One region of the Desulfofarcimen acetoxidans DSM 771 genome, then DNA from elsewhere that is predicted to be linked to it. Evidence: riboswitches for the same ligand, from Rfam matches in the RefSeq annotation. Region 1 holds a riboswitch; the other holds the start of a gene.

Region 1 (4,808 bases):
CATAAGCCCAGAAAAAGCGATACTTTTTAAGGTTTAGAAAAGATTAAGTTAGAAAACCGGGTAAAATATAACCCCTAGGCCATATATTTTCCGCTTCTATTATAAAGTAAAGTACTGGCCTATTGCGATCATATCCAACACGTCCACTTTGCCGTCCCGGTTAATATCAAAATTGCTCCAGCCCGGGGTACCGCTCTCGCCAAAATGCTGGCCCACCAGAATAATATCCTGCACATTCACACTTCCATCACTGTTCAAATCATAGCCGGAATCGGAATTGGAACGAATCATAAAAATTTGCCCGTAATCATTGCCGAAGACCACATAGTTCCCCGAGGCTGCCATGCCCTGCACGGTATAGGTCCCCCCAGAGGAAGGCACAATCCAGACAACGGTGCGGCTGCTGCCATCATCCTTGAGGCAATAGCCTTTGCCGGACGCGCTGTTGGTGGTGTAATAAATATAGGTGTTGCCACCTTTACAGTAAATTACAGGTGAAGACTGGACACCGCCGTCCGTCGAGTATTCCCACAGCTTGCTTCCGTTTTCATTATAACAGTATATTTTCCCATCACTAAAGTTGCCCCGGCCTACATAGATTTTGCCGTTATCATAAACCGGAGTGGAAGTGGAATAGCCAATGCCGGCGTGCCACCGATAGGTTAAACTTCCACTATTATCAATACCATAACACCACAAGAAGCCACCCTTGTCGGTGAAGTAGATTTCACTATTCGAGCTGTTGTAGCAAATGGACGAGCGAATTTCCGCCGCATTTGACTCAATGTCCTTTATGGAACCGGAACTAAGAAGACTCATTGTGTTCTTATCCACCACATACACCTTGGACTTATCCCCGCCGAAGACAAGGTAGTCGTTGATGATAGCAACACCGGCCCAGTAGAACCCTTCGCCGCTGACGGAGGGGGTGAAGGTAGTCACAGTGTTGCTGCTGAGATCCACCTTATAGTACTTGCCGGTGCCCGGAGGATTCCAGAGACCAAAGTAAAGATTGTTCCCGTCAAGGACAAAGGGAGTGTTGAACTGTCCCGAATCACTGATGGGGATCAAGGTGTCAACTTTTGGAGTGGATGCAATATTTTCTATTTTTTTCAGTTTGTTCTGATTTCCTTCGGTTACCCCCAAGTACAGAGTGGTGCCGCTAATCACCGGCGTACCCAACTGGAAGCCCCCGTCGGAGTCTACTATAATGCCGTCGGTCCAACCTGTGGGGGTAGTGCCGTCACTGCAATTGATTTTATATATTCTGGCGTCGCTGGGGGTGCTGTTAAACACATAGGCGTAGTAAACGCCGCCCTCATTGACAACCAATGGCGGAATATCCGTACCGTTCCAACCCGCGTTAGGCAAATCGGTCATCACAAAGTTAGGATTCGGGTCTATCGGCGGGTTATCGGTTGTTACACCGCTGTTAACATTGTCCTTCTGGAATTTGGTCCAGTCAGCCGCAAAGGCAGCATTCGCCGTCAGCAGAAATAACAGCATGACGGTGAAAAAGACCAAAAACTTATTTTTTCCCCATTTAACGATCATTATTATACCTCCTTTTTCTTAGACCATATCTGATTCTCTTGACCGGCAGGGTTTAATAATCAGATTGCACTAATCGGGCGTTTTTTTGTAAATTTTCACCTCCTGTATAACTGATTACACAATGGATAGCATCACCCCCCTTCAATAAAAAGGCTGCAACTTTTCAAAACAGCAGCCGGCTAAATAAAGAATAATAAAAAATCCGGTCGAATAACACCAAAAGACCCGGCTTTTCCGCAAAAGCCGGGTCTTTCTCAAAGAGATAAAATCTTTATCCAAAGCAACCCTTAGCACCGAACCTTTCCACGGAAGGCGACACCTGATCATTATCCAAGCAGGTCTCCTGACTCGTGGATCATCACTGCCCACTCCCCGTCTTCCCGGGTTATTCAAATACCCAGTGACATTTTGGGAGCCGCTCCCCGCTTACAGTGGCCGGACCGTCCGGGATTCTCACCCGGTTCCCTCTTACCCCGGCATAACCCGGGGAACCTGAATAAACGATTAAATTATACATATACTAACACTATTCTCCTCCTTTGTCCATTTCTCTTTTGAAAAATTCCTTACGAGTTATCACACAAGCCTCCGGATTAGCTATGGCAAGATGCATTTGTTCGTATATCTTCGCTTACCAAAATATAAAAAACCATGAAAGCTCACCTCAACAAGGTATAGACCTTCATGGTCAGATATTATCCATTCAATAATATTGGTTATTTAATGAATTATTATACTAATGAAAAACATTGCTGCCTCTACTTTTCAATACCATCTCTGGCAATTATTCCCTTATCATAATAGTGTTTTACGCTCACCATTTCCGTTACCAAATCCGCAAATTCTATAACTTTCTGCGGAGCATGCCTGCCGGTGAATACTATCTCCACATCTTCAGGCTTATTTTTTATAATATCCACCATTTCTTCTGTCGTGATCAAATTATAGTGATGAGCTATGTTAATCTCATCGAATATAATTATATCATATTCGCCTGAAAACATAGCCTTTTTGGCTTTTTCCAGTCCCTCCACAGCCATTTTCACATCTTCCTCCAGTGGAGGGTTTTGAATATGAGTAAAAGTGTCTTTACCATATTGCTCAATGGTAATATACGGTTTACACATTTCTGCCGATTTCAGTTCGCCGTAGCACTGGCCCTTCATAAATTGACCTATATAGGTTTTTAGACCTTGGCCCATGGCCCGAAAAGCCAGACCAAGTGAAGCTGTGGTTTTGCCCTTGCAATTTCCGGTATAAACTTGCACATATCCCTTCTTTAAGACATCTGATTTCACCGAAAAACCTCCTTTTAATTTTGTCCCTAAGATATATATAAATATAAATTATATTATTTTAAAAGGGGACACACATGGGATGAACTGGCATTTTCCCATGTGGTAAAAGATTAACTAACACAAATGGAGAAAGGAGAGGAGATAAAAACATGAAAATACCTGGCTTCATCCGCAAAGAAGGCAGGTATTTTCAAGATGTAAACATCATAATAAACTAAAACAAAGCCCTGGCCTTTTCACGGAAGGCGGTACCCAAATCAAACAGGCAGGTCTCCTGACTTGTGGTTCACAGCATATTCCCCGCCTTCCCAGGCACAAGACCCAGTGGCATTTGGGGAACCGCTCCCCACTTACAGTGGCCGGACCGTCCGGGATTCACACCCGGTTCCCTTTTCACCCCCGACATAACCGGGGAACCTGATTAATTAGATATTAAATTAATATTATATTAACATTCTTTGAATAATTTGTCCATCATTATTTTTTGATATTTATAAATATTCTGGCACCAAGCTATAATTACTTAGTGAACTACCCCCGCTTACGTTCCACTAAGAAGCGGGGGCTTCCAAAGGAACATCAACGAGCGTTTCCTGATTCATCAGCCACGGCCTACCGTTACAAAGAGCAATAGGTCTTACACGGCCTCCAGCAGGCATGATTTCGGGCGGCCCCCGCCCTACAAGTACATATCTAAGCCGCTAGCATTTCTAAGCCACGGCGTTCTATTAATATGGCTGACACCAAATCCCTGGGCATAACCAGTCCACAAGCAGGGCATCGGTGTACTCTGACACTCAAATCCTTTGGCACATTAGCGCCACAAAGACAAGTCTGGGAAGTGCCATGCGGAGGGACAGGGAAAAATATTTTACCGTATTTGCGGCATTTGTACTCCACAAAGTTTCTGAATGTACCCCATGAAGCATCATGAATGCTTTTAGCTAGGTAGTGATTTTTGACCATCAAAGTTTTAGTGTGTGAAACATTTTTTTCTGTTGCTCTTTGGTCGGACGCATTTCAAACCGGTAGACAATTTGCAAATGATTCACCTCTTTTCATCCTGGGTTTCAATGTACTTCTTAATTACTTCAATGGGTGCACCACCTGTAGTTAGAAGACAAAAACTTTACGACCAAAAATATTCTTTCCATAGCTGCTTTTTTACTACCAAAATCAGATGATATGTGAGTAAGAATACTGATTGGCTATTTGCATCAAGTTTGCTCAATAATAATCAACCTTTCGTTATTGCGTCTGATTATATTTTGCCACATCATAGAGGCTTTGGCAAACATCTTATTAGTACACAAAACAAGGCCGCCATTCATCCCACCAACTTAAAGGTGGGGGAATTCTGGCTGGTTTTGGTTAAATTTATTAATTTAGGAAATCAATTTTATTTTCTAAATTAAGTCCTTCATTATACGAGATATAGTCATCCACTCCCTGCGATATCGCATTGTACACAGTACGCCCAATTAAATATCCTAAGTCAGTTGCAGTCCCGGCATAATGCTGCAATTCACCTCTCCCGGTACAGGAAACCACTATGGCGTCCGAGGTTGTACCGGTTATACATTCACCGTCCAGCAAGCTTATTTTTGATTTAAACAGAGCTCTTGTCTTGGCTTCGGTTGCCGTTATAACCGCATTAACCATCGCAGGCACGCTTAAATTGCCTTCAATTAATAAAATAGTATTGATCGTGCCCGGTTGAATATTTCTTTGCAGCTTTGCGGTAGGAACACCCGCAACCCCTGGATTACTTACTCCAACAGTACAAAGAGCCGCCACTGCCAGACCTTTTTGACTGCCACAGCTTAATACGGTGTGGGTTACATTTACGGCAGTCATCATGCCAACAACATCATGACCTAAATTCAAACCTTCAGCTACCTGTCTTAAATCCTGCTCCGGATCACTTCCATTATAGTTTTTATTAACAGAATGGTT
Region 2 (13,969 bases), 420 kb from region 1:
TGTAGGAGATGTCTATAAAAAGCTTGACTTAGTCTGGGAAAACGCAACAGCTGGCCAAATTACTCCCGACCACCGGGTTTTAATCAAAATCAACTTGAACACGGGTGACCCCTATCCTGCCTCGACCTGCCCTGTAATGCTCTCAGCACTCATAGACTTTCTTCGCAGCAAGGGTATCCATGATATTTGGGTAGGTGACTGTTCATCAATCAGTGCCCTGCCCACACGAAAAGTGGCTGAACAGACGAAAGTTTTAGCTGCCCTCAGAGGTAAAGCAAGAATAGTCTGTTTTGATGAGGAAGCGTGGGTGCGCGTACCCATTCAGGGAATATATCTGAAGCATGTAACTTTGCCGCAAATAGCCCTTGATGCAGACAGAATAATTTCATTAGCCAATCTAAAAACCCACCGGCATTCAGATTATAGTTTTGGCCTAAAGCTGTCAGTTGGATTTATGCATCCTTTAGAGAGATACCCCTTGCATCACGACCATCTGTCGGAAAAAATTGCGGAAATATCCCTGGCTCTCCAGCCGGATCTAACCATAATAGACGGCAGAACAGCTTTCATAACCGGCGGGCCGGAGCAGGGGAGAACCGAGAAAGCCGGGATTGTTATTGTGGGGGGAAATCCTCTGGCTGTTGATTTTGAGGCTTACCGCACAATGTATTCTCTTAAGAGAAAATACGCTTGTTTGGAAGGTTTTGTCGAAGATCCCTTTGAAACGGCTCAATTGGGGCATGGGAGAGATATTGGCCTCGTAGGGTTGTCATGGCAAAATTATGAGTGCGTAGAGTTGTAGGGGGATTTTTCATGAGGGTTTTATTGATCTACCCTTGTCTCAGGCTGAACAGAACGCCCGGACCTGATTGGCTGCCGTTAGGGTTGTCCTTTATGGCCGCAGTATTGAGACAAGAAGGCCATATCGTATCCATTTTTGATCGCTTTTCCATTCAGGCTGTAGTGGGCAGAAACAAGGATAAAATAAATGCGGCTATGCTGGAGCATATCAAAGTTTATAAACCGGACTTAATTGGATTAAATACAATATCACCCCTGATTTATGACACACTGGAGTGCGTTTCCTTAATTCGGCGGATTTATGCCGGGCCTGTGGTAGCAGGGGGGCACCATGTCAGTGCATTACCTGAGCTTACACTTCTTAAAATACCTGGTCTTAACGGTATAGTTCAGGGAGAGGGTGAATCGGCCATAAACAGTCTTGCCCGGGGGGAGAATCCCGCATCAATTCCCGGAGTATGGTGGAAAAATGAGGAAAGCATTATTGTTCATACGCCAGCTCAACAGATTGATAATTTGGACACATTGCCTCTTCCCGCTCTGGATTTACTTGATATGCCCTTTTACACCAGGCCTACTATGAACACGATTCGCGGTCATTACCTTTCAACAGTATCCCTGCTGACTTCCCGGGGCTGTAACTACAGATGTGATTATTGTGCTGAATCACTGACCTATGGAAGAGGAGTGAGGTTTCACAGCCCGGATTATGTAATTGAATGGATTAAACAAGTACGAAAGGATTATCGGGTAAATGGAATCTATTTTCATGATAATGACTTTTTGATTTATGAAAACAGGTCCCGGGAAATTTGTGAGAGGATTATTTCCGCCGGATTATCCGGGAAAATAAAGTGGGCTATCCAAACCAGGGTCAACAGGCTCAAGCCGGACATGATTAAATTATTAAAAAGGGCAGGGTGTATTTTAGTTGAAGTTGGAGTGGAAGCTGCTTCCCAGAGAGAATTGGACCTCGTTAATAAACAGACCACAGTCTATGCCAACGAGCAGGCGATAGCTTTATGTCGTAATGAAGGAATATCTATACATGCCTACATGTTAACGGCTCTCGAAGGGGAGATAATTAAAGATTTAGAACAAAGAATACAGTGGGTAAAACGTGTCAAACCCAGTACTTTTGACTGGCATCCATTGAAGATCCATCCGGGAACACTTCTATATCAAAAAAAGGGAGACGGCTTTTTTGAAGCAAGCGAATGGACTGAAGAAAACATTGTCAATTACTACAAAAAGGATACTTTGTCCTGTATTTCTCAGGAGAAACGAAGAGAGTGGATGAAACGATATTATATCCGCTATCATAAGCGGCACCACCGGATGCACATTTTAAAAGTAAATGCACCGATCAAACTTTTACAGATATTTGTAAAAAAAATAAGAGCAAGCACACTAAATCTGTTGGGAAAAATATCTGCCGTCTTAGCCAATCTATTTAACAAAAGCTTAACGAAACCATAAGAGGGTGTGGAAATGAGCAGATCTCATGAAGACTCGTTTGTTCTGGAATTTATCAAGGTATACTATGGTACCGGAAACTTAGAACATCTAAAATACTTATTATCCCATTCCAAACCGGAGTGTTTAACGAACAGATTAAACGAGCTTCAAGTAATAGCCTTATTTTATGACGCCGTTTCTTCAGAGAAAGTACCCTTAGAACTCCCCTCGGAAACATTAAAAGCATGGAAAGAATTAGCCGGAGAAGTGGCCCTGCGGAACACGCTGCTCGAAAACGAAGGCAGCAAAGTAATTGAGGGACTATCTAAGCAGGGTGTAAAATGTACACTTCTTAAAGGTTTTTCACTTATGGAGAAGCTTTATGGAAACAACTGGATTAGACCGGTTTCTGATATAGATATTCTTATTTCCCCAGATGACTTTTACTGTGTGAAAGACTACTTACTAGCTAATGGATTTACAATTTATCGGAGAGACTTTGTAAGGTATTGGGATAGGGTTATTGGCAAGCTATTTTCCGAGCAGCATTTTTTTAAGAGTTTCGGGGTCTGCACCCTCAATCTTGATTTTCACTGGAACGGAGTTATGGACGGTACTTCGATCGAATCTCAATACGATTTAGACCGTCACTGTTGGACTGAAAACCCGGAGCGCGTTCATTTTGGTGAGATTGAAGTTGATTGTTTAAATTTAGAAATGCTATTTATCCATTGTGTGGATCACCTTGCACTTCACCACAGGTTTAACAGAGGGTTAAAATGGTTTTTAGATTTATGCCAGTTTATTGTAAAACTAGGAGATCAGTTAGACTGGTCTTATATCAGAAGCATAGTAACCAAACCTAATAGTAGGAAAGCATTTGGCATAACTTTGAGATTGATCCATGAGATGGTGGGTAATTCCGGGCCGGCGGCCGGACATTGGAAAGAATTTTGGTCAGAAAAAGGGCTGCCGGGAGAATACTCTTTTTATAAGAAGCAGTTAATTTCTATGAACCCCAAAACAAATCTGTTTTTATATCAAATTTTATTTCCTACAAAAATAAAACATAAGTTTAATATGTTAACTGTTTTATTGTTTAGTGGAAATACATTTTCTATCCTTGGACGACAACGTCCATTTTTGCGCCCAGTGTATGTTTTATACAAAGGGGTTGAAGAATTATTGCTAAACAGACTGCAAAAAAAGAAAAAAGCACAATTTTGATAATTAAGCCTAAGAAGGGCTGGCAGCTAATAGATATAAAAGAATTATGCAACTATAAGGAGTTATTTTATTTTTTAGTTGCCAAGGAGATTAAAATACGTTATAAGCAAACTGTTTTAGGCGGTCTGTGGGCAGTTATTCAACCATTCCTTTCAATGGTTATTTTTACCTTATTTTTGGGAAAATTCGCTAAAATGCCTTCTGATGGAGTTCCTTATCCAATTTTTAATTTTTCTGCTCTGATTGCCTGGAATTATTTTGCCAGTACCGTAACACGTTCCGGCAGCAGTCTTATTGGGAATGTGAAATTAATATCCAGGGTTTATTTCCCGCGCTTGATCATACCGCTGGCACCCTCAGTTGCGGGCCTGATGGACTTTTTCATTGCCTTCTTGGTTTTGATTGGCCTCATGTTTTACTTTCATATTTATCCTACTGTTATGATACTTTACCTTCCTCTTCTGGTTCTACTGATTATTTTATCTGCGAGTGGTGTCGGGTTGTTTCTTGCGTCCCTAAGTATAAAATACAGGGATATTCCAACGATTACTCCTTTTTTGCTGCAGTTATGGATGTTTGCTTCCCCTATCGTTTACCCTACATCTATGATACCGGCAGAGTACCGGCTTATTTACGCATTGAATCCAATGGCCGGAATATTAGAGGGGTTTCGATCTGCCCTGTTAAAAACTGTACCCTTTCCCTGGCACATGATTCTGATTTCTGCTATAACCAGCATAATTCTTTTTATCTTCGGGTTAATCTATTTTCAACAGGTGGAACGATTTTTTGCTGATATTATCTGATTTAAAGGTGATTTATAGATGGCTAACCCCATTATTAAGGTTCATAAGATATCTAAATGTTACCGTATAGGGATTAACAGAAATGAATGTAAAACATTCCGCGAGGCTATAATGCAGGGTATTAGCGCACCGGTTAGAAATTTAGCTAAGCTGCGCGGACTAACTAAATTCACCGGTGAAGAATTGGTAAACGGCAGTAAAGATATAATCTGGTCTCTCAAAAATGTATCCTTTGAAGTAAACAAAGGTGATGTACTGGGCATTGTCGGCAACAACGGGGCCGGCAAGAGTACACTGTTAAAAATATTGTCAAGGGTTACTGATCCTACTGGCGGTTATGTTGAAATTAACGGCAGGCTTTCCTGCCTGCTGGAGGTAGGCACTGGATTTCATCCCGAACTTACGGGAAGAGAGAATATTTTTCTCAGTGGTGCCGTCCTGGGCATGAGTAAGCAGGAAATTAAAAATAAATTTGATGAGATTGTTAATTTCGCAGAAATAGAGAAATTTATAGACACACCTGTTAAAAGGTATTCCAGTGGAATGTATGTAAGGCTGGCCTTTGCGGTAGCGGTACACCTTGAGCCGGATATATTGATTATTGATGAAGTCCTGGCTGTTGGAGATATTGCATTTCAGAAAAAATGTCTTAGGAAAATAAAATCTTTTGCCAGAAAAGGGCAAACAATTTTATTCGTAAGCCATAACACCGATATGGTTAAAAGTTTATGCGACAACGCTTTATGGCTAAAAGATGGCCATTTAGTAAAAATCGGTTCTGTAAATGAAGTTATTAGAGATTATGAGGAACAGCACATAAATTTTTTAAATATATCTTCCAGTATTATAGAAAGAAACCCTTTGGATTATAAGGAATTAAATTTTTATATAAGTCGTGTCGAAATATTAAATATAAAAAATGAGCATACCACCATATTTAGATATAATGAAAAAATAATTTTATTAGTAGATATTGGAGGGGAGCCTTTATCAAACAAATACAGTATAGAATTTAGAATATACAATGAAACCGGAGATTTTGTTGCTCTGGGTTCATCCGGGTTATTTCACGGAATTTTTTTTGAGAAAAAAATTAAGAAAGTAAGAATAGAAATCGGTCCCCTGACTCTCACAAAGGGTAAATATGCCATCTCGTTGAGTGCAATGGGCATGCTTGGAGGGGATACCTGGGATAACACGTGTTTATTTCAAATTGTTGAATGCTATCCGTTTTCTGCACACTTTGACATAGATAACAGGTCAATTTGTGTTCTTCAGCAATCCTTTAATGCTATGAGATAATAGAGGATGGGTAGCATGTAACTTATAAATACAGTGAAAGGGGGGATTGGTATGGAAAATAAGGAATACGAAAAACCGGAAGTGATTGTTTATGGAAATTTAAAGAATGTAACAGGAGGGGAGAACCCCAGCACCATATTATAGGGTTCTGCCGGTGATAACCAGGGAATATTTAATTTCCCTGGTATCTCTCCTAAATCGTGCTGATTTTGTTAATACCAATTAGTACTGTAATCGCGCGATGTAAATCCTGGGTAACAAGATATCCTAAAAATGACTCTCACTTTTCTTATGCTCTTCCTCCATTCCCTGTAATTCCGAAGTATTATGCCCGTTATTCAAATGCTCTAGATTCCCTGAACTTGATTTTTCCGGTTTGTTATCTTCTTTATTTGTACCACCACTGGCATGCTCTTGATTCATGGTTAGTGCGTGATCTGTCTCATTTTTAATTTCTCCCCGACTCCCTGAGTGTTCCTCATAATTAAGCTCAAAACACGCACCAGGGAATAAGCTTGATAAGGATGTGTTGGCACTTAATAGAACTTTCTGGATATCCTCACCACGGAATTCTTCGGCTCGGATATCAAATCCGCCCTTCTGACAGCGTTCATAAACAAGGTATTTATTAATAGTCATGTCGTTGTTTTTTGCCTTATTTATTATATCCTCATCCGTTTTTCGGACTAGTGCAACTCCCGATATTTTACTGTTAAGCATTTCTTTACGAATACTGACGCGAAGCTTATCCTCATCAACTACATTTGATAGTACCCCATCACCCACCGGCACTACACTAGCTAGCACCAGGTTCTGATCCTTTTCAAAGATTCCTTCTGTTTTAGCTTTTTTTAAAATTAACACCACCACTGTATATACATCTTGCCCTTTTAGCTCCAGGCCATCTAAAACATTGATTTTTCCCTTGCCGTCATCATTAACCTCAATGACCTTAGCTTCTTTATTAACATATATTTCCACACCATTATGGATGTCAAGCGCTACACATGCAGCTGCCACACTTGGTCCAAACAGCGGGTTAAAAATGCCTAATGACAGCACTAGAATTAGAACTGCAGCAACTGTGGCATATTTCAAGAAAGAAGCTTTTAAGAAAGGCTTTTGTGGTATTAGATCTATTTCAATAAGCTGGCCCACTACAGTCTGCCTTTTAGGTGTAGGAATTTCTAAAAAATCACCTTTTGTTGTATAAATTACTGTTATCTTGGCAGAGGTTCTCATTACTACACCTTTAACCTTTTTCATTGCCGTGACACCTTCTCTCCAATACTTGCACATGGTATCTCGGTAAGGCTTTTCAAAGGATAAAACCTCGGTTCAGATAAGATTAAGGCAAGGGCAATCAGATATTTTCTGCCGCCATCTAAAATTCTGCGATTTACCCCGGTAAAAAGCTTCAGTTCTTTTACAGGTAAACGCTTATATTTTTTCAAGTATTCCAAAAGAGAAGGTTCATTTATTAATTTCAATGCAACCATCATCAATGTCTCCTTACGATTCTTGTGCCTCGGAGAAACCTTGACCAAATCGTCTAATGTTACCCCATATTCCCACAACACTTTAATATAACTCTCAACAACCTCTGCTAGAACAGCCTGTTTCTCCACCTCTTGGTATTGCTCATAGGAATATTCTTCATCATACCGGCGCAGTTCTTCATCTGAAGAGTCCATTGGTGATAGGGATATATGCATGTGTTTAGATTCTTTACGAAAATAATCTATTAGCCGGTTCCTTATTATCCTCTGGGCAAAACTATGAAACGCAGTTCCTTCACTTGGCTTAAAGTTATCTATAGCTTCATTAAACGCAAGAAATGCAATGCTTAATTCATCATCGTTGTTCCAGATTAAGTACCTGTTACATATCTTAGAACTAACTTTTGCTATAAAATTTTTGTGGTTTCGAATCAATTCCTCGCGTTTGCCTAGATCCCCCTTTTTAGCCAACTTCAAGGTTTCTTCTAAGTTATGCTGCAACAAAACAATCACTCCGCTCATCAAATTCTTCGAATGAGCAATACCATTTTATCTGGGGTTAAGTATTAAATGTTCCCGCTAAGAGTTGAGACCAGTTCATTATAGCATAGTTAGATTACACAAACATCGCAAAATCCATCCTTTGTTGTTGGGAAATCATAACATGCATTTAATAAGGATCTCTTAAACAAAAACGGTTTTAGTAGTTTAAAATATCATAAATTAAACATTAAATAGGAAACAGCCGGGAAGAAAAAATTCCTTCTGGCTGTTTTCCACGATACCGATAGTATTCTTACTCGTGACCTCCCCAACCATGCTCACTTTCATGGCCATAGTTTTGCCCCATATAATCGTTCGAGCTTGTGTGTCCATTATGATAGCTATGACCTGAGGCGTTATAGGTTGATATGGATTTTTTTATCTGCGGGGTCGGTGTAGTGGTCTGTAAGGTACCTTTGGCAATACTTGCGTTACTGTAGCTGGTATGACTATTGTCGTGCTTATAACTTGTAGTAGTACTATTGGCAACAGGTACTGTTTTAATCTGTGAACCCAGTAGCGCCTTTTTATTGTTTAAGTCGCTGTTTTGAGTCAGGTTTTGAGCTGCCACACTACTGGCAGAATTTTGTGAGGTTACAGTTGCCAATTTAGGTGTATTTATGTGTTCTGTTGGGGCTGCAAAGACTAATCCTACTGTAGGAATACCTACAGCAAGAATTGTTACAGCAGAAATCCATTTAATTTTTTTAACAAGTTTCATAGGAATACCACCTTTATTTTTTTGTTTGGAGAACTAGGCTTGGCCCTGTATCTCCATCTATTAAGTTATGCGAATTTTAAGAGGGGATTTTGGTAGTACTCCAGAAATTATTCTTTTTTAAAATATGGCAAAAAAGTTATAATCCTTCAAGCTGTAAATCTTTTCATTTTCTATACAAATGCTTTTTATGAGATTTTGTATAGATTGAGGATCAATTCTCCAGAGACAAAGTCATCGAATTATTTCTTCAATAAAGTGTTAAGCCTTTCTAAACCTATTTCCGGTTCGTTATTTTGTTCAGCTACCCAATCATATAATTTTTTAATAGCCTCCCCGGAAAAAATAATTTCTTTTGCTTTACGGTAGCATTCTTCTAAGCTATTATTACAGTTTACTAAATACAAAATTAATGCTGCATTAAGACAAACAATATCAGACCGGGCACCTTCTTCCTCTCCCTTTAATACAGCAAGAAAGCGTAAAACTTCCTCTTCTCTATTTTCTGAAGGAGCCAGTAAATGCATTTCACTACGTTTAATCCCTATATCCTCAGGAGCAAATGAATACATAATTATTTCACCGTTTTCCCTAAGCTCAGCAATAATTGTATGACCCAACGTGGAGGCTTCGTCCATCCCTTTAACCTCATCTTCAGCCAATCCATGTACAACAACAGCTTTCTTATAACCTATCTCACGCATAACTTGTGCAACAGGTTTTACGAGTTCTTTTGAATAAACCCCTCGTACACCATAGCGAGGTAAAGCGGGATTGGATAAAGAGCCTGAAATGTTTAATATTGTACCAAAAGAAATTTGTGAAAGCACCCTTCCTAAAGCCTGAGGATGTACTTTGGGGCTCATTCCATTAAAAATACCTATGCCGGCTTTTTCGATACTCTTTTTTACAATCTGTGGACTGCATTCTACATCCACACCCAGTTTTTCTAAAATATCTATTGTTCCACACACTGAGGTTATCGCCCTTGCCCCATGCTTGGCCATCCTGATTCCGGCAGCCGCAGCTATAATAGAAGCTGCCGTACTTATATTAAAAGTTTTTATTGTATCCATCCCGGTACCACAATTATCAACCAGCGGTTCAGGAACATCAGGAATAACTTTAACGGTATCTAACTCATAGATAGCTTCCCAGCACCCGGCAATTTCCTCAACCGTTTCTCTTTTTGATGTTAATGCAGCTAAAAAAGCACCCTGCTGCATTTCAGATTGCTGGTTTAACAGTATTTGAGAAAATGCTTCTTTTGCTTCATGCCGGGATAAATCTTCTTTATTTATTAACTTAGTAATAATATGACCAAATTCTTTAGCTTGCTCAATAAGCATATTAAATCCTCCATTATTCAAAATTTATAACAATTTTCATTTCCTTCATATCAGCAATCATTTTTATACCGGATATAACTTCTTCCAACTGGATACACCGGGTGATCATATCTTTAACCTTCACCTTTTCTGTTACCAGCATTTCCACGGCAGTTCTGTTGTGCAGTGAAGAACAACCATAAGCCCCGTAAACCCTGAGTTCTTTATAGTGAATAAGATTAAAATCTACTTTTATGGAACCGAAATTCATCATTAATCCACTAAAAAAACCAAATCGGCCTCTTTTACTTAGCATGGCCAGACCTGTACCGACAACATCAGGGTCCGGACAGCACGGAATAACGACATCTGCTCCCCTTCCACCGGTAACTTCCATAACTTCTTTAATAGAATTAGTTTGTAAAGGATTTACACAATAGTGAAATTCTCTATTTTTAGCGATAGCTAACCTGTTTTCATTAATTTCTATAAGAATTACTTTATTTGCACCTCGGGCAACAGCCAATTTTGCATTTAGAATACCCAGTGGTCCTGCGCCAAAGATAATTACAATATCACCAAGACCAACCTGTAAACTTTCCTGCATATTAATGCTGCATGCCAATGGCTCTGTAATAGCAGCTTCTTGAAAAGACAATTCTTCGGGAATTTTGTTTAGCACTCCGCAGCTTACGCCATTGTTAGGAACTAACACATACTCTGCAAAACCACCATCGTAATGAAAGCCCATTATTTGCACATAATCACACATATGATGCAATCCTTGAAGACAATAACTGCAGCTCCCACAAGGTAAACCAGGAGCCACCTGAACCCGGTCTCCTAATTTAACTTGAGTTACGCCTTCACCCATTTCAACAACAGTACCGGCTATTTCATGACCTATTATTCTAGGTAAACGTAAATCCCGCTGGCCATACATATAGGCCTTCATATCAGTTCTACACATACCACAGACCCCAACCTTAATTAACACCTCCCCCTGCTTACATTTTGGTGTTGGTACATTCGTTATCCGCAGCTTATTAATCCCTTCCAGCAATGCAGCCTTCATATCATCCTCTCCTTTGGAAGTTAACCTAATTTTCCTTTGAATATCTCCTCATTTTCTGAAGATATATAAACAAAAAAATCCACGCCAAAAAAATGGCGTGGATTTCCAAGTCCTCACCTAAGCTAACCTTATACTCGAGGCAGCATAGAATAATTTCAGGCAGGTCTCCTGACTTAGGTTCATCACCTTTAATGCCCCTTCCCCCATAACGGAGTGGTTTATGGCACTGGCTCCCCTTCACAGTGGCGGGTCCGTCCGGGAATTGCACCCGGTTCCCTATTCTTCCTTTGTAAAGAACACCTGAAACCTAAAATAATATCAAGTTATTACCAATATTATAATTCTTAATTTTTTGACCTGTCAAGAATAATATTCAAAAGCATAGGCACAAACTGGGGGAGGTTCATTGTGTCACCTCCTGTGTCACCCCGTCCTGTTAACGACTTTTGGTGGCATAGACATATCCTTTTAGGAATTCGACCCATGTAGAAAATATTTTCCTACGATCTAAGAAAATCATAGTACATTTTATAAATTGAAAAAATTTAAACTATTTTGCTCAATTAAGGTCATAAATCATACTTTTCTTATATCAGAGAAAAGATTAATATTAACTAGTGTGACAAAGATGTCGCATTATCATTCTATCCAAGGTGTGACATCGCCGACACACTTTGGATATTTTGCGTTAATTTAATGGGATTAATAATAGTATAGTCGTTCTAAAACTATACTTTTAAAATTAACAAAATAGCGGGGGAAAAAATGGCTAAATTATCTACAATAAAAGAAACTCGAGCAAGAGATGTTCGATATGAAGCTAAAACTACGGTTAATAAAGGTCTATTAATATTACTAATGCTGCTTTTTATTGGTGCTGCATTAGTGTTGATACCTAGTATAAATCATAATGTATCAACAGGCATATCAGCAATTAATTCTCAAGGCGGTCAAGTGAATCAAGACTCTATACAGTACAGTACAATTTTTGATACGCTAAAATATGAGCGTTCTATTCATATCCTGGCCATGCTGCTTGTAGGTTTCGGATTTCTTATGGTTTTTGTAAGACATCATGGGTATAGTTCACTCACAGCAACCTTACTTGTTGTAAGTGTAGCCATACCTATGTACACGATAATAAAAAGTTTTGGAGGAGAAGGTTTTAGTAAACCCACAATAAGCATAGATACACTTCTCTGTGCAGAGTTTGCTGCTGCAGGTTTACTTATTGCGATTGGTGCTCCACTTGGACGTTTGAAAATGGATCAATATATTATAATGGGCATATTATTTGTACCGGCTTATATACTTAATGAATGGCTGATACTTGATAGTGGTATGTTTAAGGGATTTCTTGATACTGGTGGCTCAATAATAATCCATGCTTTTGGTGCATATTTTGGGTTGGGAGTAATTACGAATACCTTATCTAAATTTAAAGGTGATGCTGTATGTGAAAGCAATATAAACTCGAATTTATTTTGCATGCTGGGTAGTATGGTTTTGTGGCTCTTTTGGCCATCATTTACAAGTGCAATTGTAGCTCCTGAAAGAGTTGTATTAACTGCAATAAACACGATTTTTGCTTTATGCGGTGCAACTTTAGCAACGTATATTTTTACGAAAATAATTAGGGGCAAAATTGAAATTGCAGATATTGCAAATGCTGCACTTGCAGGTGGTGTTGCGATAGGTTCAACTTGTGACATGACGACTCCAGGTTACGCAATGCTAATTGGAATCGCTGCGGGGGCATTAAGTGTAATTGGTTATACTACTATAGCACCCCAACTTGAAAAACTTATAAGAGGAACCGATACATGTGGAATTAACAATTTACATGGAATGCCCGGACTACTAGGCGGTGCGGCAGCAATATTTATAACTGGGAAAGCTGGAACTCAATTATCGGCAATAGTTGTTACTGTTTGTATAGCATTCATTTGTGGGAAAATAACTGGTACAGTAATTGCCTTTTTGAGCAAAAAGGAACTCCCATATAATGACAAAGACGAATATATTGTTGCATAAAAAACAGATCCCTTATGTAAATGATTATTACTTCTATAAATACAAGGATGCCAAGAGTCAACCAGAATATTCTGCAACTCTCGTTTAAAAACATTCTTGCTAAAATAAAATTAAGGCCAATTGGCCTTTTTTTTATATTCTTTCATTCCCTACCCTATTTGCTAAACTCACCCTCCATCTCCCGTTGTATTATTTTGGAATTCACATGTAATCTATGAGTAAAATTGTTATAGAAAAATAAAATTTATTACCAATTATCAGTGAAAGTAAATATTTCTTCTATGGATGCATTAAATATTCTTGCAATATCATAAGCCAACTTAAGAGAAGGATTATATCTTCTGGCTTCTAGACGTACTATTGTCTCTCGCCTAACACCTACCAGTCTAGCTAATTCATCCTGGGATAGATTTGCCTGTATGCGATATCGTTTTAAATTTGTTATTAACTTTGCCATTTTTCTCACCATGTTTTTTAAAATTTGCAATAATATGTTAGGACAAATCAGTAAAACATTTTAATTCTATAGACTTTTAGGGTCGGCAAAAAATGAAGTCAGCATAAAATAAAAAACGCCCTGGGAGAAGTATCTTCTTTCCACAGAGCGCCTTAGCTCGCAAAACATCATTGTTTAAAAATATTAAGTTAATTATTACTCCCCTGGAACCTCTGCTATATTCTATAATTAACTGTTTTAGGCTATTCCTCAAGACGACACAACCACTACAATTTTTACCTTTAGCAAAAGATGTATATATTATATTCTTCCAGGGTAAATACTTTTCTTACACTTCATTCAAAAGAACTACTTAATTTAAAACAAAAAACCCCATCAACTAACAGTTGCTGGAGCTTCATCGCCTCAAGAATAGATACTACTGCGTATCTTTATTGGCATTATACCAAAAAGCAAGGCTAAAAGCAATAATTTTTTTATCAATAACGGGCATTTAATTGTTGTATTGTGTAAGGATATCGCTTAGTTCACTTTTAATATTTTCACAAGCTGTAGGCGCTGGTTCACTTACCACATTTAACCCGGATTTCACCTGGGAACCCTGCTACATTTTGAGAATTTATAATGTGTTTTGACCATTCTCAGATGTTAATGACAGGAGTTTTTTACACAGTTTTTGCCGCTTTTTTTTCCATGGTACATTGCTTCATCCGCTCTTTTA

Evidence for each region. Region 1 has a riboswitch for cobalamin ahead of DTOX_RS09615 (cob(I)yrinic acid a,c-diamide adenosyltransferase). Riboswitches for the same ligand answer to the same signal wherever they lie in the genome.
Region 2: linked by a shared signal. The riboswitch ahead of DTOX_RS07725 (zinc-dependent dehydrogenase) and the one ahead of DTOX_RS09615 (cob(I)yrinic acid a,c-diamide adenosyltransferase) in region 1 are both predicted to bind cobalamin.

The regions. Positions count from the first base shown of each region.
Region 1 covers NC_013216.1:2,078,606-2,083,413, reverse strand. Annotated here, with positions in the region: gene DTOX_RS09625 (dockerin type I domain-containing protein) at 100-1,554, opposite strand; cobalamin riboswitch at 1,871-2,065, opposite strand; gene DTOX_RS09615 (cob(I)yrinic acid a,c-diamide adenosyltransferase) at 2,313-2,852, opposite strand; cobalamin riboswitch at 3,100-3,288, opposite strand; gene DTOX_RS22155 (RNA-guided endonuclease InsQ/TnpB family protein) at 3,546-3,818, opposite strand; partial or broken gene DTOX_RS22150 (transposase) at 3,901-4,020, opposite strand; gene DTOX_RS09610 (adenosylcobinamide amidohydrolase) at 4,233-4,808, opposite strand, start outside.
Region 2 covers NC_013216.1:1,656,406-1,670,374, reverse strand. Annotated here, with positions in the region: gene DTOX_RS07770 (DUF362 domain-containing protein) at 1-802, shown strand, start outside; gene DTOX_RS07765 (B12-binding domain-containing radical SAM protein) at 814-2,280, shown strand; gene DTOX_RS07760 (nucleotidyltransferase domain-containing protein) at 2,293-3,486, shown strand; gene DTOX_RS07755 (ABC transporter permease) at 3,483-4,292, shown strand; gene DTOX_RS07750 (ABC transporter ATP-binding protein) at 4,311-5,594, shown strand; gene DTOX_RS22890 (lasso RiPP family leader peptide-containing protein) at 5,646-5,738, shown strand; gene DTOX_RS07745 (anti-sigma factor domain-containing protein) at 5,862-6,860, opposite strand; gene sigI (RNA polymerase sigma-I factor) at 6,857-7,597, opposite strand; gene DTOX_RS07735 (hypothetical protein) at 7,890-8,357, opposite strand; gene trpD (anthranilate phosphoribosyltransferase) at 8,597-9,703, opposite strand; gene DTOX_RS07725 (zinc-dependent dehydrogenase) at 9,717-10,757, opposite strand; cobalamin riboswitch at 10,899-11,076, opposite strand; gene DTOX_RS07715 (ammonium transporter family protein) at 11,523-12,791, shown strand; gene DTOX_RS07710 (helix-turn-helix transcriptional regulator) at 13,039-13,248, opposite strand; gene DTOX_RS07705 (diguanylate cyclase) at 13,897-13,969, opposite strand, start outside.